3 regions of the Paenibacillus sp. JT22N1 genome follow, and region 2 is predicted to be linked to each of the others. Evidence: predicted binding sites of a transcription regulator. Region 2 holds the regulator's gene; each other region holds the start of a gene.
The links. The regulator NrdR, encoded in region 2, represses ribonucleotide reductase genes. The targets are predictions, from matches to a motif close to AACACNATATATNGTGTT.
Positions count from the first base shown of each region.

Region 1 (9,865 bases), on a different contig from region 2:
TTCCTAAGATGACCTTTATCCAATACATCGAACATATTATTGGAAAAATACCCGGGAAAATCTTGGGAATGGTTTACGTTCTGTATTTTGTGCATGTCGGTGGAGTGGCTAGTCGACAGTATGCCGAATTCGTTACGGGCAGTTTTCTGTTTAAGACGCCAATTTTGTTAATTATTTCCTCCATAATCCTGCTTTCCGCTTTTGCCGTACGCGGCGGAGTGGAGCTGTTGGCAAGGAGTGCTGTCATTGTCACTCCTCTTTTTATTTTGCCTTTTTTTTTTCTTTTGCTTCTAATCCCCGATCTGGATGTTAAGAACATGTTCCCCATCTTTAGCCATGGAATTACGCCTATTGTCAAAGGAACATTCCAAGTGTATGCCGCGGTAAGCGATATGTTTATGATGGCATTCTTCCTGCCCTACTTTACGGATTCGGAAAAAGGGAGGAAGTGGGGACTAATTTCGCTCTGTACTGTCATGTTGAGTATAACTTATATTGGGCTAATCACCTTATTTTTGCTTGGGCCAGACACCAGCAACAAAATTAATCCCGTCTTGACGCTCTTCCGCTATATTAGTATTAGCAATTTCTTCGAAAATTTGGAGGTCTTGCTTCTGGCGATGTGGGTACTTGGGAACTTTGTAAGAATTAGCATACTTTACTATGCGGCTGTCCTTTCATTTGGACAATGCTTTCAATTATCGGATTATCGTCCTGCTGTCTTTCCTCTCGGAATTCTTATTGTTGTTTTCAGTATATGGGCCGTACCTAATTATTCGATATTAGGATTTATGGCAAAGACTTTACCTCCTTTCTATAAACCGTTACTCATGACGCTCATCCCTTTGTGTTTGTTCATTGCTGCCGTTTTGCGTAAAAGAAAAATGATTGGTGGAGGAGAGCCGTCTCCATGAAAGTATGCATAAAGTCATTAATCCTGATCCTTCTTATTAGCTTGCTTGGTGGTTGCTGGGATCGTACAGAACTCAATGATTTGGCGCTTATAACCGCGTTAGCGTTCGACAAAGCGGAGAATAACCAGGTTAAAGTGACCGTACAAATCGTCATCCCTCAGGGCCAGGGCGGCGTGGGGATGATGGGTGGCAGTAGTGGCGGTGCGGCAAAAAAGACAACCGTGCGAACAGAAGAACAAGGATTCGATACGGCTGACGCTCTGTCCAAGCTTCAACGGAAAATCCCCCGGAAACTGTTTTGGGGACAATGCAAAATATTTATTTTTAGCGATTCGCTTGCAAAGAAAGGTATTCGGGAACAATTTGATTTTTTGGTTCGTCATCCCCAACCGAGAGAAAGAGCTTTTATGTTTATCAGCAAAGGCCAAGCGGCGGATGCGCTCGAATTATTTCCTCCAATCGAACGTTCCTCGGCGGAAGTACTGCGGAAGTTAACCGAATTGCAAATTGGAATCCGTGTGACCATTGAACAATTGAGCATCATGTTAAAAGGAGATTCCCAAACGGCCGCTCTCCCACTTATTCATATTCTCCCGAGAAATAAATCAGCAGAACCATTCCAAACCATTCCTTACATCTTCGGGACCGCAGTCTTCAAAAAAGACAAGATGGTTGGGGAAATTTCAGAAAAAGTAACTCGGGGTGTGTTGTGGATTAAAAATGAAATTAAAGAATACACAGTTACTTATGAGGCTGGTGAGGCGGAAGGGCTCGTATCCTTAAAACCAGTTAAAGCAAATGTAAGGATGATTCCGAAAATCGAAGGGGAAAAATGGATGATGACCCTAAAAGTGCAGACGGAAGGAGATATCGTACAAAATAATACCCTGATGAATCCTATGAATCCGGACTTGTTAAGTATTATGAACAAGGCATTCGCGAATGACGTGAGAGAACGCATCCAGCTAGCGCTTCAAGAGGTTCAGGAGCGGTTAAAGGTAGACATACTTGGCTTTGCCACCGAATTTCACAGGAAGTACCCTAAGCAATGGGAGAAAAATAAAGACAATTGGGAAGAGTTGTTTCCCAAGGTTGAAGTGAAGCTTGAAATTAAATCGCAGATCCTCAGACCCGGACTTATTAACTCGCCAGGGGGGATGCCTAAAGAAGAGGTAATTGAAAAATGAGATGGAGTTTTTTCAGCGGAGTTACGATCGCCGTACTACTGATCTGTTGGTTTGAATGGCCGAAACTTAAACAAAAGCCGAAACGGGATAAAGCCGTCTTTGTGTCGCTGATTCTCCTCGTTTGGCTATTGTCCATGTTGGATCTGCCCCAAACACCGGGTCCAACAACGCTCCTACAGTTCATCTTTAAACCATTTAAGGGTCTTCTTGAACAATGAGCAAAAAACCTGACGAAAACCGTCAGGTTCTTTATGTATGTTCAATCCCCAAAAAGGAAATCATCATCCGTCAACGCTTCAACGTGAATCGTGCGGACATAACCATTCCCTTTTTTCGAGAAAAAGTCATGCTGCTTCGTCTTCGTGCTCAGACCGTTAAGAACAATCGGATTAATATCCTCTTCTTCGAAAATTGGATCTACGCCAAGGTTCATGAACGCTTTATTCGCATTGTAGCGTAAGAAAGCTTTCACTTCTTCTGCCAAGCCCAAAGTTCCATAGAGACTTTCTGTATAGCTTTCCTCATTGGCATGAAGTTCCTTCAGCAAGGCACACAATGTCTCATACGCCTCATCCTGCTCAGCAGGGCTTAACTCCGCATAAACCTCTTGTGCCAATACACCGATATACAGACCATGAATACTCTCATCGCGTAAAATCAAATCGATGATTTCGCCACTGCTCGTCATTTTACCCTGCCCGGCCAAGTAAAGCGGATAATAGAAGCCGCTATAGAACAAGTAGCTCTCCAGCAAGACAGATGCTGCCATAGCCAAGTATAGCTCTTTAGGTGTTCCAATGTTTTCGTAGAAATGGGAAATCTTGTTTGCTTTGAACTGCAAGTAAGGATTGCGTTCAACCCATAGGAACAGCTCATTGATTTCTTCCGTTGTAGACAACGTGGTGAAAATACTGCTGTAGGACTTCGCATGTATTTGTTCCATCATACCCATGAAGCTTAGCACAGCTTTGCGCTGGAGCCCATCGACATGCTCAAGAATCTTCGGCATGCCAACGCCGCCTTGCATGGTATCGAGCAGCGTAAGGCCACCGAGTACTTTCATGTAAAGTTCACGTTCTGCACCGCTTAACGTGATCCATGACATTTTATCATCAGATAGTGGGATTTCCTCATCTGTCCAGAACTGCATAATATTTTGATTCCAGAAAGTGATCGTAAAATCATCATCGGGACGATTCCAATTCACAGCTTTCCTGGCATTATTTAGGGTAGTGGCCGTACTCATTTATATTCAATCCCCTTCCAAATTACACCGAGCAGCTGACGCATTCCTCAACGGATAGCTGATTCGTTCGCGTGTAGTAGAGCGATTTAAGTCCTTTGTGTGCCGCATAGAGGTATAGTTTAGCAAGTTGTCTAGTCGAAACATCGCTATTTACATGTAAAATGGTTGAAATCCCTTGATCCACATGTGTTTGAATTTCAGCAATAAGATCAAGAATCTTAAACTGATCCATTTGATAAGCAGATTTATAGTAAAAGAAATTATCGCGTGCCATGAAAGGCATCGGATAGTACGTTGTTGAGTTCGCATAAGTTCGAGTCTCGATAGGTTCAACAATCGGCATGACACTCGAAGTTGCATTTTGAATATAGGAAATACTTTGTGTTGGAGCAACGGCCAATCGGTATGCATGATAAAGACCATTGGTTTTTACATCTTCTTTTAACTTAGCCCAGTCGCTTGGTGATGGAATCGGCATTCCCTCAAACAAGGACTTCACTTTATCCGTAAGCGGACGGTAATCCGTCTCCGTGTATCGGTTGAAATAGGCGCCATTCGCATATTCGGATAGCTCAAAGCCTTCAAAGGTTTGCCCCGACGATTTGGCAATTTCCATACTTTTTTCAATCGAATAATAGTTCATAGCCATGAAGAACGTGCGGACGAAATCTTTGGCTTCATCACTCTCATAACTAATTTTATTCTTAGACAAGTAGCCATGAAGATTCATAACACCGAGTCCAACAGAGTGCAGCTCACGGTTTGCTTTGGCAACTCCCGGCGCATTGCAGATCGTCGTCATATCACTAACTGAAGTCAATGCAATCATGCCCTCGTGAACGGTTTCGCGCAGTTTCTTACGATCCATTACGTTTGCAATGTTCATGGAAGCGAGGTTACAGCTGATATCTCTAAGAATAAGATCATCTTGGCCGTAATCGTTGATTTCCGAAGTTTCTTGCAGTTGGAAAATCTCTGTACAGAGATTAGACATTTTAATCGTACCGATACCTTTCAGGGCATGATCCTTGTTGGCATTCGTACGGTTCATCATATATGGATAACCGGATTCCAGTTGGGTAGTCGCAATTTTAACTAGCATGTCACGTGCACTCATGACAACCTTTTTCTTCACTTTCGGATTGGCCAGCAGTTCATCGTACATCTCATCGAGATCGATATCATCCAAATGCTTACCATAGGCTTGCAGTACCGTGTAAGGAGCAAATACATGCAGCGGTTTGTTCTCTTCAGCCAACTTGTAAAACTTGTTCGGTACAATGAGACCGATGGATAGTGTCTTCAAACGAGATTTCTCATCCGCATTAATTTTCTTACTATCTAGGAACTCCATAACGTCCCAGCCGAAAATGTTGTAGTAAGCAGCTCCTGAACCCTTGCGCTGACCCATTTGATCTGCATAGGAGAAAGCATCCTCCATGAGCTTAAGAACCGGCATAATTCCTTTTGCGGCGTTTTCCACACCTTTAATCGTTTCACCGCGACCACGAAGCTTGGACAAGTTCACGGCTACGCCACCGCCAATTTTGGAAAGCTGCATGCAGGTAGCTAGCACGTAGTTAATAGAATTAAGAGAATCGTCCATCTCCAGCAGGAAGCAAGATACCATTTCGCCTCGGCGGCTCTTTCCTGCATTAAGGAACGTCGGTGTCGCTGGTTGCAAGCGTTGTTCCATCATCGAGACAGCAAGAACACGCGCTGTTTCTACGTTCCCACGTCCCAAGTACAAAGCAACAATAGCAACGCGATCCGGGAAATGTTCCAGGTATAAGGACTTGTCATCACTGCGTAAAGCGTAATCCGTATAAAATTTTGAAGCTGCCATGTAGGAGGCGAACTCGAATTGATTATCGTGGGCCACTTGATAAACATCGTTAACTTCATCTTGCGTATATTTCTCATATACGTTCTCGTAATAGTTTTGATCGATCATATAACGAACTTTAGAAGAAGTATCGGGGAAAGTGAGGCTTTTACTGTGGACTTCCTTCATAAAAACTTCAACAGCTTCTTTATCCTTTTCTAGTTGAAAAAAGCCATCCGCTCCGCGTTGCATCAATAAATTATTCAGCTCAATGTGCCGCAATTGCATGTACCCCCTGAACAAATCGTTCTACGTCATTTTTGGTGCCGGATAACTCAAACTTGGTTAACACAGGCACATCGTACTGCTGTGAGATCGTATCTGCGCTTTTGGCAAATCCGTCTCCCCAGTTGCGGTTACCACTTGCTGCTACTCCGATAAGACGAGAGGCATTGCTTTCTAGGAAAGAAGCTACCTTCGGAGGAACTTGACCAAAACCGGTTGTATAGGTAACGAGCACGAAAGGCTCGTCCATCTTCATCGCTTCCTCAATTTGAATCGCTGGCATTTTGAGCTTAGCAATAAATCGGCGAACATTTCCCGTCTTCGAATCGTAAGCAATCAGCATGGGTTTCCGTCTCCTAACACTCTCTTATTCACTATCTAGTACCGCTTATGTAAGTAACCCTATATGTAGTAAACAAATGAATCATTCCGTGCAATCCAAGGTGGAATTCGCCATCGCCTTTCGACAAAATATGCGAATTTCAGAAATACGCATCCTAGGAAAAAGGCGTCAATCATGCGGTTTATAACGGAATTTGATCCTATTTTTTCACAAATTCTAGCAGTTGTGTGTTTCGCTTTTTTTACGATATCTAGTTGATAGATTCAAATTTATATCAATATATTGTGTTTGTCAACGAGCAAAAAGGCACTTTTTGACTAGCAAAATACGTAAACCTAGACAGGGCGTGGCTCGGAAGGCTTTGAAAATATTTTTTCAATTTTGACTTGATTTTTTGAATTTGTCGAATACAAGATTAGGGCTTTCAGCTCACTAGATATTGATCCATTCCATTCCAAATATAGGCTCATTAAGCCGTCTCAGAGTCCGTCTAAGGTCGTTAATAGCGAGGATGCCACATTCCTACCCAGAAACAAAAAAAGCTATTCACACGCACACGAGGGTGCCGTGAATAGCTTGATCTTATTTCTTAACCGTTGCGTTTTTGGAAATCACTCATAAATTCAGCGAGCGCTTTGCATGATGCATAAGGAACAGCATTATACGTAGATGCTCTCAAACCGCCTACACTGCGATGACCCTTCAACCCAACAAATCCGTTATGCTCGGTTTCCTTGATGAACTTCTTCTCCAACTCTTCATCATGCAAACGGAACGTGATGTTCATCGCGGAACGACTGCCCGCATCAACAGGTCCACGGTAGAAACCACCGCTTTGATCGATTGCGCTATAAATTAGACCTGATTTCTCAAGGTTATTTTTCTGAATGACAGCTAGTCCACCTTGTTCCTGTATCCATTTCAATACTAGGTTCATCATGTAGATTGAATACACTGGTGGTGTATTGTACAGAGAATTGTTTTTGCTATGGATTTCGTAGCGAAGCATAGTTGGAATCGCTTTAGGCAGATCTTGTAATAAATCTTCCTTAACAATAACCACAGTTACACCAGAAGGACCTAGATTCTTTTGCGCTCCTGCATAGATCATGCCAAATTTCGAAACATCAACAGGACGGCTCAAGATATCGCTGGACATGTCCCCGATTAACGGTACATTCCCTGTCTCCGGAAAGCTCTGGAACTGAGCGCCTTCAATTGTTTCATTCGAAGTCAGATGCAGATAAGCGGAATCCGGATGAATCTTGATTTCACTCAAGTCCGGAATTTTCATAAATTTCTGTTCTTTCGAGCTTGCTGCGATGGCAACTTCTCCGAACAAGCCTGCTTCCTGAATAGCTTTCTCCGCCCATGCACCTGTAAGCACATAGCTGCCTACTTTACCTGGCTTTAGAAAATTAAGCGGAATCATGGCGAATTGTGTACTTGCGCCACCTTGCAGAAACTGCACTTGGTACCCATCAGGGATGCTGAAAATTTGTTTCAACAGTTGCTGCGTTTCATTATGTACTTGCTCGAACTCCGCGCTGCGGTGAGAAATTTCCATGATGGACATGCCGATGCCTTTAAATTCGACAAGCTCCTCTTGTGCTTTCTGCAGTACTTCGAGCGGTAATGCCGCAGGCCCTGCGTTAAAGTTATAAGCCCTATTTCCCATGAATGACCACACCTTTGCTTTTTTGTATTATCGCTATGATAGCAATATTCTCTTCATGCATCAAGTAAAACCTCAGTTGGCAATGCTAGGAGAAGTACGAAGAAGTGAACAGATTTGGATACAAAAGGAGCCTAATTTACTTATGACATTGCTTGATACAATAGGAGAAAGTTCTACAAACGCTGCGAATTCTGAAAACTCCAACACCTTAAGTTCTACGAACACCTTAAGTTCCACGAACGCACAAAGTTCCACGAACGCCTCAAGTTCCACAAATGCACAAAGTTCCACAACCACTTCAAGCTCCACAAACGCCTCCGAGATGTATCGGCTGTTCGTGGGCATTCAGCTCCCGCAAGACGTCCAGCGGGTGCTAGACATATGGAAAGACAGCATCCAAAAGGTGCTGCCTTTCCATAAATGGACGCATCCGCAGGACGTCCACGTCACGTTAAGCTTCCTCGGCGACGCATCCGCCGAGACAGCCGAAGCACTGGCGGCCGACCTGCGCCAGCTTGCTGCAGCTGTGCTGCCGCTGACCCTGCACGCCGAAGACCTCGGCGTGTTCGGACCTCCGGCGGCGCCGTCGATCCTTTGGGCGGGCCTCGCCGGCGACCTAGACGCGCTGGCTACGCTGCAGCGCGAGGTCGCGGGCGTCTGCGCCCGCCACGGCTTCCCGGCCGAGGCTCGCGCCTATCGGCCGCATCTTACACTAGCCCGCCGCTACCGCGCAGCGGCGGGGCCTTTCAAGCGCTCCGCCCTTGCAGCGGCTGGGGCGCCTGCCGGCGGCTGGCCCGTGTGGCAGGTAGAGGACATCGTCCTCTACCGCAGCCACTTGGGCCGCCTGCCGGCGTACGAGCCGTTAGGTGTGTTCCCTTTTGAGGAACAACATTCTACTTAACACTCTGGAATTAATATCTTGTTTTTGTATAACTTTCAAGAATTCTACAAACAATTGAACGGATTGGATTTGATTTAATAAAAAAGGAGGAACCGATATGTCCGATTGGTTTGAGATTGTTTTACGCACATTATTAGCGGTTCTTGTGCTTTTCGTTATGACGAAATTGTTGGGTAAAAGGCAAGTTTCTCAACTTTCCTTGTTCGAATACATTACCGGTATTACAATTGGTAGTCTTGCGGCTTACATATCAATGGATTTGGATACGGATTGGTATCTAGGTTTGGTATCCTTAGCCGCTTGGGTCGTGTGCTCTTTAGGGATTGAATTTTTGCAGCTAAAAAGTAAAAAAATGCGGGATTTTTTTGATAGTAAAGGAACCGTACTTATTAGAGACGGAAAAGTTTTGGAAGAAAATTTAAAAAAGGAACGACTTACCACCGATGAACTCATGGAGCAATTACGGAAGAGATCGGCATTTAAAGTGGCTGATGTCGAATTTGCGATCATGGAACCGAACGGTGAAATTAATGTTCTATTAACTCGTGATAATCAACCGTTGACTCCAAAACATTTGGGCATCAAAGTCGCACCTGAGAAGGAGCCCCAAGCGGTTATCATGGATGGTGAAATCATGGATGAAGCATTAGCCACCCTCGGTTTTAACCGGGGATGGCTAAAAACCGAATTGGATAAAATAGGGGTGACGATTGAAAATGTATTTCTAGGTCAAGTCGATTCTTACGGCCAGTTGTATGTGGATTTATTTGACGACAAAATCATGGTACCTGTGCCGCAAGAAAAAGCAACCCTGTTTGCAACATTAAAAAAATGCGAAGGCGATCTGATGTTGTTCGGGCTTACTACGAAAAATAAAGCTGCAAAAGAGATGTACGAACAATGCTCGAAGCAAATGGAGGAAATCATCGCACAATTGAAACCCGTCCTTAAGCGGTAAAACCCTTACGCTCTTGGCTAATCGAGCAGCGTCTGCGCTGTATGGTCACGGGCTAGCTCGAACATCCGCTGCAGTTGCTCAGCGGTGTTTCGCTCCACCGAGAGCGGCGGCAGCTCGCTCTCGCCGAAGAACTGGGCGCCGGTCGTTTCCAGACCGGCTTCAAGTGCTTCCCCGCCCACCAGCTCGCACAAGATGAACATCTTGTACACGTGATTTGCCGAGGGTGGGTGCGCGTGGCGCTTCTTATCGAAGACCGCCAGCAATCGCACCGGCTTGACATCATAGCCGGCCTCCTCGCGGGTCTCCTTGACGGCGACCTCCGACGGTGTGAGGCCGATGTCCGCCCAGCCTCCAGGCAAAGCCCAAGCACCGTCGGCTCTTTCCTTCACAAGCAGCAGCTTGTTCTCTCTCAAGACGACGGCCCGAATATCCACTTTCGGCGTCTGATACCCCGTGTCGCTGGCGAACAAAGCCGTCACCTTATCGATCGGTGTCTCTGAGAAATAACTCATCATCTCCACGCTGATC
Region 1 is NZ_JCAUAW010000004.1:295,317-305,181, reverse strand. It holds gene AC58UU_RS10500 (GerAB/ArcD/ProY family transporter) at 1-914, shown strand, start outside; gene AC58UU_RS10495 (Ger(x)C family spore germination protein) at 911-2,101, shown strand; gene AC58UU_RS10490 (hypothetical protein) at 2,098-2,319, shown strand; gene nrdF (class 1b ribonucleoside-diphosphate reductase subunit beta) at 2,361-3,347, opposite strand; gene nrdE (class 1b ribonucleoside-diphosphate reductase subunit alpha) at 3,370-5,454, opposite strand; gene nrdI (class Ib ribonucleoside-diphosphate reductase assembly flavoprotein NrdI) at 5,441-5,800, opposite strand; gene serC (3-phosphoserine/phosphohydroxythreonine transaminase) at 6,390-7,478, opposite strand; gene thpR (RNA 2',3'-cyclic phosphodiesterase) at 7,477-8,379, shown strand; gene AC58UU_RS10460 (DUF421 domain-containing protein) at 8,477-9,337, shown strand; gene AC58UU_RS10455 (NUDIX hydrolase) at 9,355-9,865, opposite strand, start outside.
Region 1: the regulator NrdR is predicted to act here: its motif matches at 6,072-6,089, upstream of nrdI (class Ib ribonucleoside-diphosphate reductase assembly flavoprotein NrdI).

Region 2 (9,865 bases):
ATCGCAGTAAGCCCGTCCTGTTCTTCATACATGGCGGTCCCGCATCAACTTATACCGTCTTCACTCCATTGCTGCGTTCATGGGAGAAGCACTTTACCGTCGTCCAATGGGACCAGCGCGGTGCAGGTAAGACATTCCGCAGGAATGGTGTGAATGGGAGTGGAGAAATTACTTTTGACAGCCTCGCACGTGATGGGCTCGAGGTTGCCGAATTCCTATGCAAGTATCTCAATCAAGAAAAAATTATTCTTGTTGGCAGCTCTGTAGGTAGCTGTATAGGTGTCATGATGGTTAAGCGCCGACCAGACCTCTTCCATGCCTATGTCGGGACTGATCAGAACGTCGGCCCAGATCCGGATCATCTGTCGTATCAGATGACACTGGAAGGACTTCGCGCTGCGGGGAACATTAAGGGCTTGCTGGCGATCGAGAGAATTGGTCCCGATTCCTCGAAGTGGAGCCGCAAGGACTTCGATGAAAGGAACAAGTGGATCATTAAATCTATTACTACGGTTCCTAATATGATTATGGACATCATGCTGCCTGCTATTCTGTCGTCGCCGGGCCACACCGTACGTGATATTATAGATATTTTCAAAGGCATGAACTTCTCCTTGGACTTACTTTTTGATGAACTCATGGCCTTTGACGTCCGCAACCTCGGGTTGGAATTTGACATACCATTCTTCATCTTCCAAGGTGATACTGACGCCATAACACCAACTGCACTAGCCCAAGCCTATTTCGATGATATTAGAGCTCCTCACAAAGAAATGGTTCTTATGCATAATGCTGGCCATCTCGCTGCTTTTGCTCGGTCAGAGCAATTTCTAGATGAACTTAGGAGGAGGATTAGTCCGCTTATAGACTCGGCAAGCAAGAAGGATGATGTTTCACTTCAACTTGAGAAGCCTATATAATAGGTTTAATGAAATGACATTATGCAGATCGGAGATTGACGACCATTGTCCCCATTAAATGAACAACAATTGACTCAGATTCGTGATGATCGCAGAGAACAAATTAAGAAAGCCGCTCTTACCGTATTTGCCCACCATGGAATCGCAGGAACTAAAATGAGCATGATCGCGGCAGAAGCTGGCATCAGTCAAGGCCTCTTCTACCGTTACTATAGCTCCAAGGACTCGCTATTCACTTCTCTCGTTCAAGAACTTATGGAAGAAGCAGGCAAGGAAATTGCTTACATTGCTCAAATACCTGGCACTCCCGTGGAACAAATTAAAGCGTTGACTCAAGGAATGTTGGATGAAGACAATAAGCATGCTTTCATGCTTATTCAACAAGCACGAAAAACGGATGATGTACCCGAAGAGGTTAAGCAAGCCCTTGAACAGCATTCCCCGAAAGTTCTTATTGATCAGCTAGTCCCTATTTTTATCAAAGGGCAGCAAGCTGGAGAATTCTCTGAAGGTGATCCCCGGGAACTGTTATCATGGTATTTTAACATCATCAATAGTCTGATTATGCAAGAACAAGAATATGAAGAATATGGGTTTCCAAGCGTGGATATTCTTATGCGGATTATTACGAAATAAAGCTCCTCTTTGCCATACCAATTGACATTGAAAAAGAGGAATGTTATAAAGATAGGGATGGCACTCGAAGACTGAGAGTGCTAATAATCATCTCTGACTAATTTCTACATATTTGAAAGGAGATCTCCCATTGGAAAAGAAACAGTTTCAAGCTGAATCCAAACGCTTATTGGAAATGATGATCAATTCGATTTATACGCAAAGAGAGATATTTCTAAGAGAGCTTATCTCCAATGCCAGCGATGCTATCGACAAAATTTACTACAAAGCTTTAACCGATGACACGTTGGTTTTTGACAAAGATAGTTATTTCATTAAAGTCATTGCCGACAAAACGAATCGCACACTCACACTGCGTGATACTGGTATTGGTATGACGAAGGAAGATTTGGAGAATAACCTGGGGATCATTGCGAAGAGCGGATCTTTGGCCTTCAAAAAAGAAAATGAAGCAAAAGACGGTCACAATATCATCGGCCAGTTCGGTGTTGGCTTCTATTCAGCGTTTATGGTTGCTGATGTCGTAACCGTAATTAGCAGAGCTTTAGGCAGCGATGTTGCTTACAAGTGGGAGTCCACAGGCGCTGATGGCTACACGATCGAAACGGCGGAGAAAGACGCAGTAGGCACGGAGATCATCCTGAAAATTAAGGATAATACGGAAGATGAGAACTTCGATGAGTTTTTAGACGAGTATCGTTTAAAAGCGATTATTAAAAAGTACTCCGATTTCATTCGTTACCCTATTAAAATGGACATTACCGGAAAAAGGCTGAAAGAAGGCAGCGAAAGCGACTTCGAGGATTACCAAGAAGAGCAGCATGTCAACAGCATGGTTCCCATCTGGAGAAAAAACAAAAGTGAATTGACTCCGGAAGATTACGAGAAGTTCTATCACGAGAAACATTACGGCTTCGACAAGCCGCTCAAACATATTCACGTTAGCGCAGATGGCGCTGTGGTCTATCAAGCTATCCTCTTTATCCCTGAAAATATTCCTTTTGACTTTTATTCCAAAGAGTATGAAAAGGGCTTGGAGCTCTACGCCAATGGCGTATTGATCATGAACAAATGTGCGGACCTGCTTCCTGACTATTTCAGCTTCGTTAAAGGTATGGTTGATTCAGAAAGCCTATCGCTCAATATTTCCAGAGAAATGCTGCAGCATGACCGTCAATTGAAGCTGATTGCCAAAAACATTTCAAGCAAGATCAAAGGCCAGCTGCAAAGCCTGCTGAAGGACGAAAGAGAGAAATATGAGCAATTCTACAAATCCTTCGGCCGACAGCTCAAATTCGGTGTCTACAGCGATTACGGAAGCCATAAGGACGTCCTGCAGGATCTATTGATGTTCCACTCCTCCAAGGAGAAAAAGCTGGTTACGTTGGACGAATACGTGGCAAGAATGCCGGAAGATCAGAAGTACATTTACTACGCTTCTGGAGAATCGATGGAAAGAATCGATAAGCTTCCACAAACAGAGCTCGTCACAGATAAAGGCTATGAAATTTTGTATTTCACTGATGATATCGATGAATTCGCGATTAAAATGATCATGACCTACAAAGAAAAAGAATTTAAATCCGTTTCAAGCGGCGATCTTGGTATTGAAGTGGATGACAACCAAACGGAAACCGATGCTGAAAAAAATGACAACAAAGAGCTTTTCGATTATATGAAAGACTTGTTGTTAGGCAAGGTTACAAATGTAAAAGCATCCAAGCGTCTTAAAAAGCACCCTGTGTGCTTATCGACAGACGGCGATGTGACGATCGAAATGGAAAAAATCTTAAATGCGATGCCGAATAATCCTAACGTGAAGGCTGAGAAGGTATTGGAAATCAACGTCAATCACGAAGTATTCGCTTCCTTAAAAGACGCTTTTGACAAAGACAAAGAGAAGCTGAATCTTTATACGGCCCTGCTCTACAATCAAGCGCTCTTAATTGAAGGATTGCCTCTTCAAGATCCGGTTGAATTCACGAACGATATCTGCAAAATCATGGTTTAATATGATTAAAGCACTACAACTATTACGTTGTAGTGCTTTTTTTATAGGATCAACCACTCTTATAGTCGGGAAAGGTTTCCTTTACCTCATATTGTTTCTTCGAATCCGAGTTTGCATACACATAAGCCAATAAGCGATCTTGATCAATTCCGAGAGAGCTAGCAACTTTTACGATATCTAATTCATAAGAAATGCTTGGAATTTGATTGGACTTGACGGACATATGCTTCAACCATCCTTCGAATAATGTAATTAATGGAAACTCAATCCGTAAATATGATATAGTTTTCTTACAAACATAAATCGGTCGATAAAGGCAAAACCACTGAAAAGTGGCGACGCAAAGCTAAAGGGACTAAAATGGCATTCGATGAATGTCCAAAATGTCAGCCAGCTACCGCCTCCGTCCGATTCATGTAGAAAGACTAGGAGGAAAAAAAAATGATGGGAAAAATTACGGTGGATGGTAAAATGAGTTTGGATGTACAGCAATTGATTGATAACTTGCACCTTCCAGAAAATGATCTTTTGGACATGTTCTCCTTTAAGTTTGATAACAACGTTTTAACCCAAGATGAAGCTATTCGGTTTATTCATTTTCTCAGAAGTGAACTGGACAAACGCACTCAATAAAGGAATTATGCACGAAAGCATACAAAAATACAGTCGGTTGATGTCTAAAGATTTACTTTTTTCAAATAAATTTTAATCGCACGATTGTTGATATCATGGGAAAAAATGAGAAAAGACAACGGGAATCCCGCTGTCTTTTTCTTATTTTTTGTCATATTTAGTTATTATTTATCCCGGAGAAGTCCGGTGTCATGCTTTCCCAATATTTGCGTTAACTCCTTCAGGAACATATTAATGTCCTTAAACTGTCGGTATACGGAGGCAAAGCGAATGTACGCCACTTCATCGACGGGGTACAGCTGTTCCATGACGATTTCGCCAATGCTTAAACTATCCACTTCAGCATGAGCTGTGGTGCGAAGCTGCATTTCCACTTCAGATACCATCATCTCAAGCCTCTCCATCGATACCGGGCGCTTCTCACAAGCTCGAATCAAGCCCCTTAATATTTTCTCTCGACTAAATTCTTCCCTACTTCCATCTTTCTTAATCACGATTAACGGCGTTTCTTCCACCATCTCAAATGTGGTGAATCTTCTCGCGCATTTCTCACATTCACGACGACGACGAATTGATTTGTTTTCATTGGCTGAACGTGAATCAAGAACTTTCGTACCGGAATAGTCACAGAACGGACACTTCATTCGCTATCTCTCCTTTCTCTTCTTTGATCTATTACCATATGTTACATGTCATGAACTTGAGAGATATGCACACAATACTATTACCAAACGACAAGGAGGTGAACAGACATGGGCGCAGGACAATCCCGCAGCAGCAATACATTAGTCGTTCCTCAAGCTAACGCAGCGTTGGATCAGTTGAAATACGAAGTAGCTCAAGAGCTAGGTATCGCCATCCCTCAAGATGGATATATGGGCAATATGGCTACTCGTGATGCTGGTTCTATTGGTGGTAACATCACTCGTCGACTGGTACAAATCGCTGAGCAATCCTTGGCTGGTCAATTCAAGTAATCTTGAATCCTAGCTACTGAAGCTCAAAAACAGGAAGTATTGGACTCTAAGCCCCCAAAAGGAGCTAGTCCAATGCTTCTTTGTTTTTGAAGAGGCAACCTAATCCTTATTTACCCCATTGCTGAGAATAAAGCTTCGTGTATTTTTCGTAATAATAGAGCACCCGCTGTACATAATGACGTGTTTCTCCGAATGGAATTTGATTAATATGCTCTTCTGAACCATCCCAAATGTCATTTTGCTTCCATTTATTCACATTCCCTTGACCTGCATTATAAGCCGCAATCGCATAAATTAAATTACCATTATAATGCTTCTTTAGCCAGCTCAAATACCAAGAACCAAGATTAATATTTACGTCCACTTTTAATAAATCTTCCTGCACATGAGGCCCTAAATTCGTAGATTCTACAATCCACTCTGCTGTGTCTGGCATAAGCTGCATAAGGCCTAATGCGCCTTTTCTTGACTCCAAATGATATTTGTAATTCGTCTCAACCTTAATAATCGCAGCAATTAAAAATGGATCTATATTGTGTTTCGCCGCGCTCTGCCTAATTTCCTGCTCAAAGTAGATCGGGTACAGCTTTCTTCCGATAAAATCACTATTCATAAAGAGAACCAAGACAAAAAAGATAAGAAGCAGGGCAAAAACTCTTTTTTTACGTAAAAAGGTCATGAAAGCCCCTTCTCTAGCCAAAACCGCTCCACTTCAGCGTTAGTTTCTTCCCATGTACCACTGTTGTCAATGACAACATCCGCGAATTTACGTTTCTCCTCAATGGACATCTGAGCATCAATGCGATTATTCGCCGCACTTTCCGCCAGTCCATCTCGCTCTATAAGCCGCTCCAACTGGACTGGACGTGGTACATAAACAACCATAACTTCTTGAAACATGAAAGATAAATTAGATTCGATTAATAACGGGACGTCGACCACAACAAGCTTGTCTGGAAATTGCCGTTCATAGGCTTCCATCTGTTCACGTATTTGTGCACGAATTGGCGGATGCAGAATACTTTCCAGCTGCTTGCGTGCCTCGGTATTACCAAAAATGATCTCGCCAAGCTTCTTGCGATGAAGTGAGCCGTCAGCCTGAAGAACGGCTTGTCCAAAATGTGCAGCAACCTGTTCAAGAACAGGGCTGCCGGGCTCGACGACATCGCGGGCTATGGTATCCGCATCTACTAATAGGGCGCCGCGGCTAACCAGCATGGCGCTAACCGTGCTTTTGCCGCAAGCGATTCCTCCTGTTAACCCGATATTCATGGGCAAATCTCTCCTCGTTTGCGTGCTACAACATTTTCAAAAGACCCATAATAATGAGTACACATCCCGGAAGTACAGATAGTTTCTTCATCCAATTCATCTCCGCATACCGTAAACCAAACCGCAAACCTAATGCAATAAATGAACCACTTGATATCGAAATGACGGTAGCCGTTAACAGTGGAACGAAACCGATTAATGCTGCGCCAATGCCTGCACCGAACGCATCCAATGATAGCGCCAAACCAAGCAGTGTAGCCTCTGAAGCCGAAATATTACCCGATTTGTCAACGTCTGCAATGGATGGTGTTCGCAAAATTTGAATAACAAGTCCGAAGCGTTTCAGCTCGATATTCAGTATTTCCTTCGTTCGCTGCAAAGTATCAAACGCGAGAATCTCTCCAGAACCAGGATGCTTACCCTCTTGTGAAGGAAGAACACCGCTTATCGATGCTTGATCTAAAGATGCGACTCCCCCTCGTTCCTGATGCTCTTGAGGCTTTTGTTGTCTCGTTTGAGCTAATGCCCAGATGCCAATCCCAATCAAGATGAGAGCACCGATACGCTTAGCTACCAAGGGAGACATGAAGGACGACATCAGTACACCGATCTGCATCGAGCTGTAGATAATGATACCAGACCAAAGCGATATAATCCCAATGGATAGGAGCGGAATTCGTATTTTACGTAATCCATACATCACACCGACGCCGAAGCCGTCCAAAGAAACTGCGAAAGCAAGAATAAGTAGTGAAACTACAGGAAGCATAATACCCCTCCTAAGAGTTTTACCTAGAAACTAGCTTGTAAGCCGTTTGTCTAGGCTAAGTACTCCATATCATATGGGGAGGGGAGGCTTCACGTGCCTATTTCTCTGACTTCTTTCGGATTCTAGTCTGCTTTAACGGTTGACAGGTTGGGCAAATATGCGTTCCTCTGCCGCCAACGACGGTTTTGTAGATCTCACTCCCGCATGTTTTACAGGGTTGAGACTGTCTGCCATAAATGTTCAGTTGATGCTGGAACAAGCCAATTTCGCCTTGTCCATTCACATACGATTTGATGGAGGATCCTCCAACTTCAACCGATTCACGAAGCGTACGAATAATAGCTGAGTGAAGGAGTACGAGTTCCTTCTTGCTCAGCGAGGAGGCTTCGCGTTCTGGATGAATACCAGCCAAGAAAAGGGACTCGTCTACATAAATATTCCCGATACCCACGATATATTCTTGATTCAGCAGCAGCGGTTTAATCTTCGTCGAACGATGAGCGATCCGGTCTTGGAAAGCCTCGAAGGTGAAGCTTTCATCAAGCGGTTCAAGTCCGAGCTTATGGAGCGGAGGCTGCGTCAGGTCTTCGCCTTTGGGGAACAGATGCATCGTTCCAAATTGTCTAACATCCTTATAGCGGAGCTCGCTGCCATCAGTGAAGCGAAACAAGACATGGGTGTGCAGCTCCAACGGATCTTCACCATCATACAGACCGTACCGTCCTTCCATCCGCAGATGTGAAACCATAACGTAATCGGTAAGTATGAAGCGCAGAAATTTCCCTCTGCGTTCTATCGTCTCAACCGTCTGGCCTTGCAGTAGAACCTCAAACATATGAATATCGTCCGGCTTTTGGATGATGCGAGGCAGTCTGACCTGAACATGTTCAATCGTTTTACCGGTGATTAGATTGTTCAGCGTTCGTCTGACCGTTTCGACTTCGGGTAGTTCAGGCACGGATGTTCACCTCTTTTTGTGTTGTTGATTGGCCGAGCGGGCGAGAAGGAGAGGCCGAGAGTGCCGAATGGCTCTCTCAGCGGCTACATTCACCGGGTTGATCAGCTGCTGAGAGGAACGAAATGTTCCTCTCAATGTGACGATTAACACATCTGAGCCATGTTTAACGCTGAAGAACATGCTTAATCTTAATCGGGGGCCACAGTTTTAAGTACAGTGCATCCTACTTAGCATCGTACCACGTAAGGCCGAAGTCAACATCCGCGCTCAGCGGGACGTCCAGCTTTAGGGCTGCAGCCATGACTTCCGGTACTAAGCTGCGCATGGTCTCAAGTTCCTCTTCTGGGACTTCAAAGACGAGCTCATCGTGTACTTGAAGCAGCATGCGGCTCTTGAGTCCGTCTTGTTTCAAACGGTCGGCCATCTGGACCATGGCTAGTTTAATGATATCTGCCGCCGTACCCTGTATCGGCGTGTTCATAGCTGTTCGTTCAGCAAAGGAACGCAGATTAAAGTTCGATGCCGTGATCTCGGGAAGATAGCGGCGGCGTTGCAGCAAGGTCGTGACATAACCGTCCCTGCGAGCATCCTTCACGATTTCATCCATATATTTGCGAACCCCTTGGAAAACAGCAAAATACTGTTCAATGAACTGAGCTGCATCCCTGCGGGTAATGTCTAAGTTCTGGGACAAGCCGTAGTCGCTGATGCCGTAAACGATCCCGAAGTTGACGGCTTTGGCCTGACGGCGCATGTTCGCGTCGACGGCGCTCTCTTCCACCCCGAAGACGTCCATGGCCGTCTTCGTGTGGATGTCCATATTCTGAAGGAACGCTTCCTTCAGATTGTCATCCTGCGAGATGTGCGCAAGCACGCGCAGCTCGATCTGCGAGTAATCCGCAGCAAGAATGTACCATCCAGGCTCGGATGGAACGAATACCTTGCGGATCTTACGACCTTCCTCCAGACGAATAGGAATATTCTGGAGGTTCGGGAACTGGCTGCTGAGCCGGCCCGTGGCGGCAATAGTCTGCCGGTAATAGGTGTGCACCTTACCGGTCTCCGGCCGCACCTCTTTGAGCAGCCCTTCGACGTACGTCGATTGCAGCTTCGCGAGCGACCGGTAGTTCAAAATCTCCCCTACGACTTCGTGGTAGGGCGCAAGGCGCTCAAGTACCTCGGCATCCGTCGAGTAGCCGGTTTTGGTCTTCTTCCAAGCTGGCAGCCCCAGCTTCTCGAACAAGATCTCGCCAAGCTGCTTCGGCGAGTTGATGTTGAACTCTACGCCGGCGAGCGTGTAGATGCGGGTCATGATCGCATCCAGCTTGCCTGCAAGCTCCACGCCGAAGGCTTTGAGCCCCTCGGCATCCAGCGCTATGCCGCGCAGCTCCATCTCTGCGAGCACGCCCGCGAGAGGCAGCTCCAGCTCGTAGAAGAGGCTATGCATCTCGCTCTTCTCCAACTCTTCGCGTAGCACCGGCACGATGCGTGCAATGGCCATCGCTTTGCGACCCAAGTGGTCGCTAAGCGCATCAAGCTCAGGCAAGCGAAACTTCGCCCCCTTGCCGAACACTTCCTCGTCGGTCTTAACGCCCGGCAGGCTGTACTTGCCCGTCAAGCCGCTCAAGCTAAGATTCGACTCTGTCGGATCGAGTAAGTAAGCGGCCAGCAGAGCATCGAAATCCACAC
Region 2 is NZ_JCAUAW010000001.1:277,393-287,257, reverse strand. It holds gene AC58UU_RS01260 (alpha/beta fold hydrolase) at 1-920, shown strand, start outside; gene AC58UU_RS01255 (TetR/AcrR family transcriptional regulator) at 966-1,556, shown strand; gene htpG (molecular chaperone HtpG) at 1,687-3,567, shown strand; gene AC58UU_RS01245 (hypothetical protein) at 3,617-3,790, opposite strand; cyclic di-GMP riboswitch class I at 3,873-3,969, shown strand; gene AC58UU_RS01240 (hypothetical protein) at 4,009-4,200, shown strand; gene nrdR (transcriptional regulator NrdR) at 4,365-4,844, opposite strand; gene AC58UU_RS01230 (alpha/beta-type small acid-soluble spore protein) at 4,953-5,177, shown strand; gene AC58UU_RS01225 (lytic transglycosylase domain-containing protein) at 5,284-5,856, opposite strand; gene coaE (dephospho-CoA kinase) at 5,853-6,449, opposite strand; gene AC58UU_RS01215 (MntP/YtaF family protein) at 6,475-7,218, opposite strand; gene mutM (DNA-formamidopyrimidine glycosylase) at 7,316-8,176, opposite strand; gene polA (DNA polymerase I) at 8,400-9,865, opposite strand, start outside.

Region 3 (9,865 bases), 240 kb from region 2:
TCATCGATCTTTCTACGTATATCTTCACTTGAGCCTGCCTCCATGACCATGCGGAACAACGATGTTTCGAGTGAGCCTTTCTTCTCGATTTTCTCGAGGATCGTATCGAGTTGACCGATAACCAGCTCAAACATATTGATTTTCTCGTGCAGCAAAGAAAGAATATGCTCTTCAATCGTATTTCTCGTGGAAAGGTTATAGATGTTGACATCATGCGTTTGTCCGAGTCGATGTACACGGCCAATTCGCTGTTCAACACGCATGGGATTCCAAGGCAGATCGAAATTAATCATGTTATGGCAAAATTGTAGATTAATCCCCTCGCCGCCGGCCTCTGTTGCGACAAGGACTTGTACGCGATTACGGAATAAATCCATCATCCAATCTTTTTTACCGCGATTCATACCGCCTCGATAAGGAACAGCTGTTATTTTATGTTCCTTCAAATAATTGAGAAGATACTCTTGGGAGGCGCGGTATTCGGTGAAAATGATGACTTTATCATTAATATCTTGTACGAGCTTCATCGTGGTCTCTGCTTTGGTGTTCGCTTTAATACTGCGAATCAGCTCAACAAGCTCCCATATTTTGGCGCGCTGCGGCGAGTCCTCAGCTGTTTTCTTGAACAAATTGACGAGCGTAATGAATACAGCGTCCCGAGAACTGCAGACTTCGCGCTGCAGAGTGATAAGCGAGAGCATACTGCTGAGATCACCGGCGCTCTCTTGATAACGCGTTCGAACGAAATTCGTTACCCCATCGTAGAGTGCCTGTTCATCATTTGAGAGCGTGAGAGGAATGTTCCTAACAACCCTTTTCGTATAATGAACGCCGCCGTCGCCGCGACGATTGCGAATCATAACCTTGGATAGCTCCTGTTGAAGCTGACCCTCGTTTTTCGGTGTCCTTTTGCCAACTACATAATTGGTTTTGAAGCTGCTATGAATCCCGAGCTGACCTGGTTTGAGCAGGGTAATGAGATTGAAAAGCTCTTTCAGATCGTTCTGCACCGGCGTGGCGGTGAGCAGTAGGCAATATTTTTTACGCAGCTCGTTCACGAAGGTGTAATTGGTCGTTTTCTTATTTTTGAGCTTGTGGGCCTCGTCGACGATCAACATGTCATATTCAAGACCCATGACAATTTCGCGATGCGGGTCACGTTTGGCGGTGTCCATGGAGGCCACAATGACGTCGCTTTGTTTCCACATATAGGCTTTTTTATGCGCTACAGCTGGAATGCCGAATTTGCTATTCAATTCCCGGACCCATTGCAGTACAAGGGAAGCGGGTACGAGGATGAGCGTTTTGCGGACCAGGCCGCGGATCATGTATTCTTTTAAAATCAAACCAGCCTCAATCGTTTTCCCAAGTCCAACTTCATCTGCCAAAATAGCACGGCCACGCATCTCGTTAAGCACACGTTTCGCCGTATCAATCTGATGAGCCATAGGTTCAAGCTGCCCTAGATGAACGAGGCACTGCATCTCGTCAAACGTAGAAATAAGCCCCGATTCTTCCGATTCGTAGGCTAGCTGGTACAGCGTCCAGTCGTCCCAAGGACCACCGCCGCGCACACGATTATCCAGCTCAGTAAACCAGTCCCTCTCAAAGTGCATATCAAGCTGATTATGAATGGGGCGAATGTTCTCTTGCTGTTCATGTTGACGCATCGATGTGCCCTCCTAAGAGTTTTCGTTAGAAAACTAACTTCGTAAGCGTGTGCTGAGTTTTGCGTAGCAAAACTGTCTTCGTAAGCATGAGCTGAGTTTTCGTTAGATAATTGAGAATGAAACAATACTGGGTGTCAGAGCCGGAAAATAGCTCCAAGCTCATCAGTTTTACGTCGAATACGTGTTAGTATGTCCAGAAGAGGCGCTTTCATAACTTTTCCTTGGAAGTTGATGTGAACTGTATCGCAGATAAAAGTCCACCAAGTGGCGCGAAACTTGAAATGATGTAAAAAGCACATCAAATTCAGCCTGTAGCAGCGTATTTGGAAGAAATGCTGCAAAAAGTGCAGTTAATCTGGCAATTACTGCTCTTTTTGCGCTGGAACTCGGATATTTGCTGCACAAAATGCATGATAATTACTAAATAAGTGAACATGGATGATGATATGCTGCACATTTTGCATCTACTTATAAGTAGACAGAAGTCCATGACATTCATAACGCTACCGTAAAAACGTCTAATTGTAGCTCCCCGTGTGGAGATTTGATTACTCAGAGTAGCTAGCTTTATGCATTAGGAGTATTATGTGCTTGTTTCGGATATCATTAGCAAACAGCAGCGGCTCTCCACCGATACTAACATCGTAAGTATGTACGATTTTATGATATGATATAGGTTGTCTTCGGATAGCAAAGTGGGAAAGGGTGCAGAATGAGATGACGACATGGCGATTTATACATACAGGAGATCGTTCTCCTGCTGAAAATATGGCATTAGATGAAGCAATATTGACCGCTCACAGTGAAGGAATCGTTCCTCCAACGGTGCGTTTCTACGGATGGAATCCGGCAACGCTGTCGATCGGCTATTTCCAAAAGGCATCGGAAGTCGATCAGGAAGCGGTAGCAAGGGAGGGAATTGGCTTCGTACGGCGTCCAACCGGTGGGAGAGCTGTGCTGCACGATAAGGAACTGACGTATAGCATTATCGTTGCCGAGGATTATCCAGGCATTCCGCGTAATGTGACAGAAGCCTATCGCGTGCTGAGCGAAGGGCTTTTGCAAGGATTTCGGGCGTTTGGGCTGGGCGCAGAAATGGTGCAGCTCGCGAGTGATGAGGAGAAGGAGAAGTACGCATCCGCTGGATCAGCGGCCTGCTTCGATTCCCCCTCATGGTATGAGCTGGTTGTTGAGGGACGTAAAGTCGCCGGCAGTGCACAGGTTCGGCAAAAAAATGTTGTGCTGCAGCACGGCTCCATCCTGCTCGACATGGATACCGATCAGCTATTTCGGATGCTGTGTTTCTCAAATGAGAAGGTTGCGGATCGAATGAAACAAAGCTTTTTGAAGAAAGCTGTGGCGATTAATGAGCTGCTTCGGGCGCAAGGGAAAGATGCGGTAACACTCAGTCAGGTGGAGGAAGCATTTCGTCGTGAGATCGCTCTGGGGCTTGGCGTGGAGCTTGTTGAGGAATCGTTGACACCTTATGAAATTGAGCTTTCTGATCGTCTTGTGCGTGAGAAATATGGTACGGATGAATGGAATTTGCGTCGTTAAGTGAAAGAGCGCGCGAAAGCGCAAAAAAGCACGGACCTTTCTAAGAAAGGATCGTGCTTTTTTTGTTTAGGCATTTGGGACATCATATATTTATTCAAACATTATTGTGCAAAAGTACGTTCAAACTCACTCTGTAGACTGCGAGTAATCGGACCTGGCACGCCGGTTCCAATTGCTTTGCCATCAATCTGTAAGATTGGTGTAATTTCCACGGTGGTTCCTGTGATAAAAGCTTCATCAGCCAACAGAAGCTGCTCCGTCGTAAAGGGTTCTTCTTTAACTGTGATATTTCGTGAGTGAGCTAGTCTCAAAACGACAGCCCGAGTAATACCATGAAGAATCAAATGGTTAGCTGGGTGCGTGTAAAGCACGCCATCTTTGATCATCATCAAGTTAGAGGCGCTGCATTCTGTGACAGTGCCATTTCGGTGCAGCACGACTTCTTGCACCCCGTGATCGAGTGCTGCTTGTTTGGCCATGACATTTGGGAGAAGATTGAGCGTTTTGAGATCACATCTCAGCCAGCGGATATCCTCCAACGTGATTGCGTTAATGCCATTATGTATCGTATTAATGGGTCTGCGAACCTCTGTGCAGTAGGCTAGCAGAATGGGTTCGACTTGAGCGGGGAAGGGATGTGCCCGTGGAGCTTCGCCCCTGGTGATTTGCATATAAACAGTGCCTTCATTGAGACCATTCTTTTCAATAAGCTGCGTGAGAATATGACCCATTTTTTCAATAGTAAAAGGTAGTTCTATCCGCACTTCACTTGCGGTTCTTTGGAGTCTCTGCATGTGAGCAGCTTGCTCGTAAATTTTCCCATTATATACTCGGAATACTTCATATATCCCATCTCCAAAATAGTACCCACGATCATCTGGTGAAAGAAGAACGTCCTTCTTGTTGACGAATTCATTTTTAAAGAAATACATATCCAACATCTCCTTAAGCATCTTCTTATGAAAACTAGCATTGAAAAATTATCCAGACTTTTCAAAAAAAACGAACAAATGTTCTAAAAAGAAATGAAATGTGTTATCCTAAGTAATAGGTTAGCAGAGGAATTAACGATCGTCAAAACGAGCTGCATGACCTATCTCATCTTGCTTGGTTGGATGATTATATTTGGTTATTCTGGGAGCGAAAAAGAGAGAATTAGTAAGTAAGGATTAGCTAATATGATTACGGGTTGTCTTAATAGCGAAATTTGGTTCTTTAGTTATTAGAAGATCAATATATAGTGAGGTATAATGAATTTCGCACACCACATATTGTAATTTTACATAAACTTCATAAAGTAACTTTAATTTTAGTTGTAGCTGAATCTGTAGCTTATTGGGAGGGACTTATGCATGGGGATTGTAGAGTCGAATAAGAGGTTGGATGGTTTAAGCGAGAAAATATTTTTGGATCGTTATGCACTCAAAAATGCAGATACGAGTTTCGCCAAGGTGGGGGATACTGTTCTCGTTTTGACGAAGGATGACCCCAAATTCCCAGCCAAAGAAGTTGGCGAAATTGTGAGTCGTGTTGGCGATACCGTTAAAGTAAAAACACGGAGCGGTGAGACTGTTGAATCCGCAGTTGAAAAGCTCACTTTAAATATTGAGAAGACACCGGAAGAAATGTGGGACCGCTTGGCAGGTGCAATGGCATCCGTAGAGGCAACCCCTGAGAAACGTAAAGAATGGACAGATAAATTCAGATATATTCTTGATGATTGGAAGCTTGTACCAGGTGGACGTATTGCTGCTGGTGCCGACGCAAGTGATGAACTGACCCTATTTAACTGCTATGTTATCCCGTCTCCACACGATAGCCGAGGCGGAATTATGAGCACACTCTCGGAAATGACGGAAATTATGTCTCGCGGCGGTGGAGTCGGTATCAATCTGTCTTCGCTTCGTCCACGCCGTTCCGTTGTGAAAGGTGTTAATGGATCATCCAGCGGTGCTGTTTCTTGGGGAGGTCTGTTTAGCTATACAACAGGCTTAATTGAACAAGGAGGCAGCCGTCGCGGAGCACTTATGCTCATGATTAACGACTGGCACCCTGATCTTGAGGATTTCATCACTGTGAAGTCAACGATGGGTCAAATTACGAATGCAAATTTATCCGTTTGTGTAAGCAATGGATTTATGAAAGCCGTTAAGGAAGATCTCGAGTGGGAGCTTGTTTTCCCGGATACGACGGATCCTGATTACAATGATAAATGGGATGGCAACTTAGAAGCTTGGAAAAAACTAGGTAAAGCCGTCAAGCCTTATCGTACTGTACGAGCACGTGATGTTTGGCATACAATCATTGAATCTGCTTGGAAATCAGCTGAGCCGGGTGTCGTATTCTTGGAATACTACAACCAAATGTCCAACAGTTGGTACTTCAATCCGATTATTTGTACGAATCCATGCGGGGAGCAGGGGCTTCCAGCTTGGGGCGTTTGCAACTTATCTGCTATTAATCTATCTAAGTTTTATGACGCTGATAATCATGATGTGGATTGGGCAGATTTGGGTAAAGTGGTTCGTTATTCGACTCGCTTTCTCGATAATGTTATCGATAAGACACCCTATCATTTTGAAGAAAATCGGACGAACCAACAAGGCGAGCGCCGCGTAGGATTAGGTACTATGGGTCTTGCTGAACTGATGATTAAGTTGAAAATTCGGTACGGAAGTCCGGAATCTCTGGTGTTTTTGGACAAAATCTATGGCTTTATGGCTAGAGAAGCTTATCTGGCATCGGCTGAAATTGCCGGTGAAAAAGGGTCTTTCAAAGAGTTTATTGAAGATAAATTCCTTGAGAGCGGCTTTATGAAAAACATGACGAAAGTATTCCCTGAAGTTGGCGAAGCGATTAAGCAAAATGGCATGCGCAATGTAACAGTAATTACTCAAGCACCTACTGGAAGTACGGGGACGATGGTCGGTACTTCGACGGGCATTGAACCATACTTTGCTTTTGAATATTTCCGTCAAAGCCGTCTTGGCTTTGATAAACAATATGTACCGATCGCACAGGAGTGGAAAGATGCGAATCCGGGTCAAGATCTGCCGGACTACTTCGTAACCTCCATGACATTGACTGCGGAAGATCATATCCGTGCGCAAGCTGCGATTCAAACATGGGTAGACAGCTCGATCTCCAAAACAGCGAATTGTCCTTCAGACTTCACCGTGGAAGAAACGAAACGTTTGTATGAATTGGCTTTTGATCTAGGCTGTAAGGGTGTAACCATCTACCGTGATGGCAGCCGTGATGTGCAAGTATTGAGTACAAGCGCTGAGAAAAAGGAAGAGAAGAAAGCAGAAGCAGCTCCAGTGGCTGTTGCCGCTGAAGCCGTGAAAGAAGCAGATAGCTTTACTAATCTATCAGGCAAACTAGCTGTAGATGTGGATGCGAAGACGGAGCAAGTATTCGATAAACAATATAAGCGCCGCCCGCAAATTCTACGCGGCGCAACGTATAAAGTGAATACACCATTCGGGATGGCGTATATCACGATTAATGATATGAACGGTACGCCGAGTGAAATCTTCCTCAACGTAGGAAAAGCAGGCTCCGACGTGTTCGCAATGTCCGAAGCACTCGGCCGCGTGTGCTCCTTGTTCCTGCGTTATGGCGATCACGGCGATAAAGTGAAGCTGCTCGTGAAGCACTTGAAAGGCATTGGCGGTTCCGGCGCCATTGGCTTCGGCAACAACCGCGTAGAGTCCATCGCGGACGCGGTTGCCAAAGCGCTCGAGCAGCACGACGAAGTGATGAACGAGCAAGACGACGCGCGGAACTACGTGACCGCGACGAGTGAAGTGCTGGATGCGCCAGCACAAGTAGTGGAAGTAGGGCACACGGGTCATAGCAGTAGCGCGGCTAGCGCTGTGCCGAAGGACCTGTGCCCGTCGTGTGGATCCGCTTCGCTGGTGAACAGCGAAGGGTGTAAGAATTGCGTCAACTGCGGGTACAGCAGGTGTAATTAGGATTGAACCAGGGCGGGAGCTCTGGTTCTTGTTATTTATTTTTCATAAATAACTGTAAATGTTTCAAAAATTGTTGTAGTTTTTGTTTCATTAAAACAATTATGCATAAAAATGTATAATTATACATCAGGAAACTAAAAAAGAGACAGTGGCCATTATCCAATTTCCACTGTCTTTTTTTTGTATGTTTATGTCCTATCAGTGCCCTAACAACATCATTCACAGCTTTCCTCAATTATTGATAAGAAACGCTCAGTTTTACAAGGAATTACAAGTAACACCTCGGATCGTAAATACAAATATCCAGTACCACCATCTATAGAAAGACCTGTCTTTGCAATTACCCCATAAGAAGCTAATTCTTTTACTAACTTTTGGCCAAACTTATTTGTAAGTTTAATAATTTCGACAAGAGTTATATATGTTTTCTGAAATTCAATTATATACTCATGTTTAATTTTTATATTACCATTTAAAACTTCGTGAGGAATAAATCCTTTTCTTATCCAGCCAGATGTCAAATTCTCGTTGGTCCCGAGTAGAGCAGCCGCATCTTTTACATTTAGCAAAGTTTCTTCCCGCATTGACCGTAATGCGATTTTTTTATCAACTCTACTGAAAATATAGCAATATAGACCTATACCTTCTTTTCTACCGCATGGTCGAAATTTGCGGAAAGCTTCTTCCTTTGGAGAGAAAGGTGTGTAGAACCCACGACTCACTGCATCGGCAATGACCAATGCGTCCTTGGGGTCATTCTTTGAAGGGGAGTTATCTCTGTTTTCCTTATTGCGTTTGGTAGTCATTGGATTGACAAGGACAACAGAAATACCCTGTTTCACCAACCAATTGGCGATATTGAACCAGTAGTGGCCAGTACTCTCCATTCCCACAACGACGTCATTCATGCTGTGCATTTTTGTAACTTACGAATGCTGTTTTTTAAATGCTCAAAGCCGGCATGCTCATTTGAAAACATGATGGGGCGATTGGTGAGGACAATACCTCGGAAATTAATGCGTGCTTCTCCTTGGCAATGTCGATGCCTATGACAAGAGTGGAAGTGGAAATACGTTCAACACGTTGATTTTGGACTTTAATTAATCTAGACTTCATAATAACGCCTCCTAAGGTGAGTTCTGAGGGCTGCAACCCAGTACATACTCATCCTAACGAGGCGTCCGTTTTTCTGCAAATTGAATCTACTAACACCTACAGGAATGTTAACGGGGAACTTTAGTTCAATAAAACACCAGTGAAGGCAGCCGAGATCAAGAGGCTGCCTTTTCCCCGCTAACGGGCAGTATTATGAGATAGATACGAATTTAATGCTGATCCTGATACTTTTCTGTGACCTCTCTATAACCTAATAAAAGCGATAAGACAACAATCGTTTCAACGATTGTTGTCTTATCGCTTTTATTAATTTCACATTTTTGTTGGATCAAACTCAGCCGGCCAAAGCTTGGGCGAATGATTCGCAGGTGCGCTCCGTATAAGCAGCGTATGAAATTGCGTCTGTCTGATAAAGGCTCTCCAACTCCTTGAAGGTGTGAAGCAGTTGTTGTGAGACAAGCTTTCTCTCAAGCAGATGATCGGCTAATCCATAAATGGTATACCCCTGATGTATCGTATTGTCCCAATCAATCAATGCATAATACATGTTCTTTCCTCCCAGGCCTGCAGCGTTAATGCAGAAATAATGAGGTCCAACACAACCTCTCTTTAATAGTCGCATAAAAGGAAATAAAATGCTTGACCCTCCAGTTACCTGTAGGGTTATTATTTTAATAACGTAGTAAACGCATCGGAATTATAATATATAATTTCGAGAGAGTGTTTTCAGGAGGAGAATGATCCATATTATGAAACGAAGCTTATTGATTTTGTTGAGTATTGGAGTAGTGTCCGCAGTGATTTTATCCGGGTGCGGAAGCGATGATCGAAAGCAAGGCTACGGGGGAAGAGATAGTATGGAACCAACCAGAGTCATACTTGACTGGACTCCGAATACGAACCACACCGGCTTATATATTGCTTTGGAGAAGGGCTATTACAAGGATGAAAGACTGGATGTTCAAATTGTTCAACCTTCCGAGGGAACGACGTCCACCTTGGTTGCCGCAGGAAAAGGCGACTTTGGCGTCAGCTACCAAGAGGATGTGACTTATGCGTTAACAGGGAAGGATCCCCTGCCGATCAAGGCAGTCGCAACCATTATTCAGCACAACACCTCCGGCTTTGCTGCACCCAAGAGCAAAAATATTAAGAGTGTGAAGGATTTCGAAGGCAAGTTTTACGGCGGCTGGGGTTCTCCCTCGGAGGAAGCAATTCTTCGAGCTGTCATGGAGAAGAACGGGGCCGATTACGGCAAGCTGAAGCATGTGGATATTGGTAACGACGATTTCTTCGCCGCTACGACGAAAAATGTTGACTTTGCCTGGATTTTTGAAGGCTGGACTGGAATTGAGGCCAAAATCAAAGGCATAAATCTGACCTATATTCCGGCTCGGGAGCTTGATCCGGCACTCGATTACTACACGCCAATTCTGATCGCGGGGACCAAGACAATTGCCAATCAGCCTGACAAGGTGCGCAAGTTCCTGAAGGCAACGGAAAAGGGCTATCGCTACGCGATTGATCATCCGGAGGAAGGTGCAG
Region 3 is NZ_JCAUAW010000001.1:518,332-528,196, forward strand. It holds gene AC58UU_RS02425 (DEAD/DEAH box helicase) at 1-1,670, opposite strand, end outside; gene AC58UU_RS02430 (lipoate--protein ligase family protein) at 2,388-3,227, shown strand; gene dat (D-amino-acid transaminase) at 3,329-4,159, opposite strand; gene AC58UU_RS02440 (adenosylcobalamin-dependent ribonucleoside-diphosphate reductase) at 4,580-7,204, shown strand; gene AC58UU_RS02445 (helix-turn-helix domain-containing protein) at 7,420-8,112, opposite strand; gene AC58UU_RS02450 (hypothetical protein) at 8,147-8,320, opposite strand; gene AC58UU_RS02455 (hypothetical protein) at 8,655-8,867, opposite strand; gene AC58UU_RS02460 (ABC transporter substrate-binding protein) at 9,070-9,865, shown strand, end outside.
Region 3: the regulator NrdR is predicted to act here: its motif matches at 4,488-4,505, upstream of AC58UU_RS02440 (adenosylcobalamin-dependent ribonucleoside-diphosphate reductase).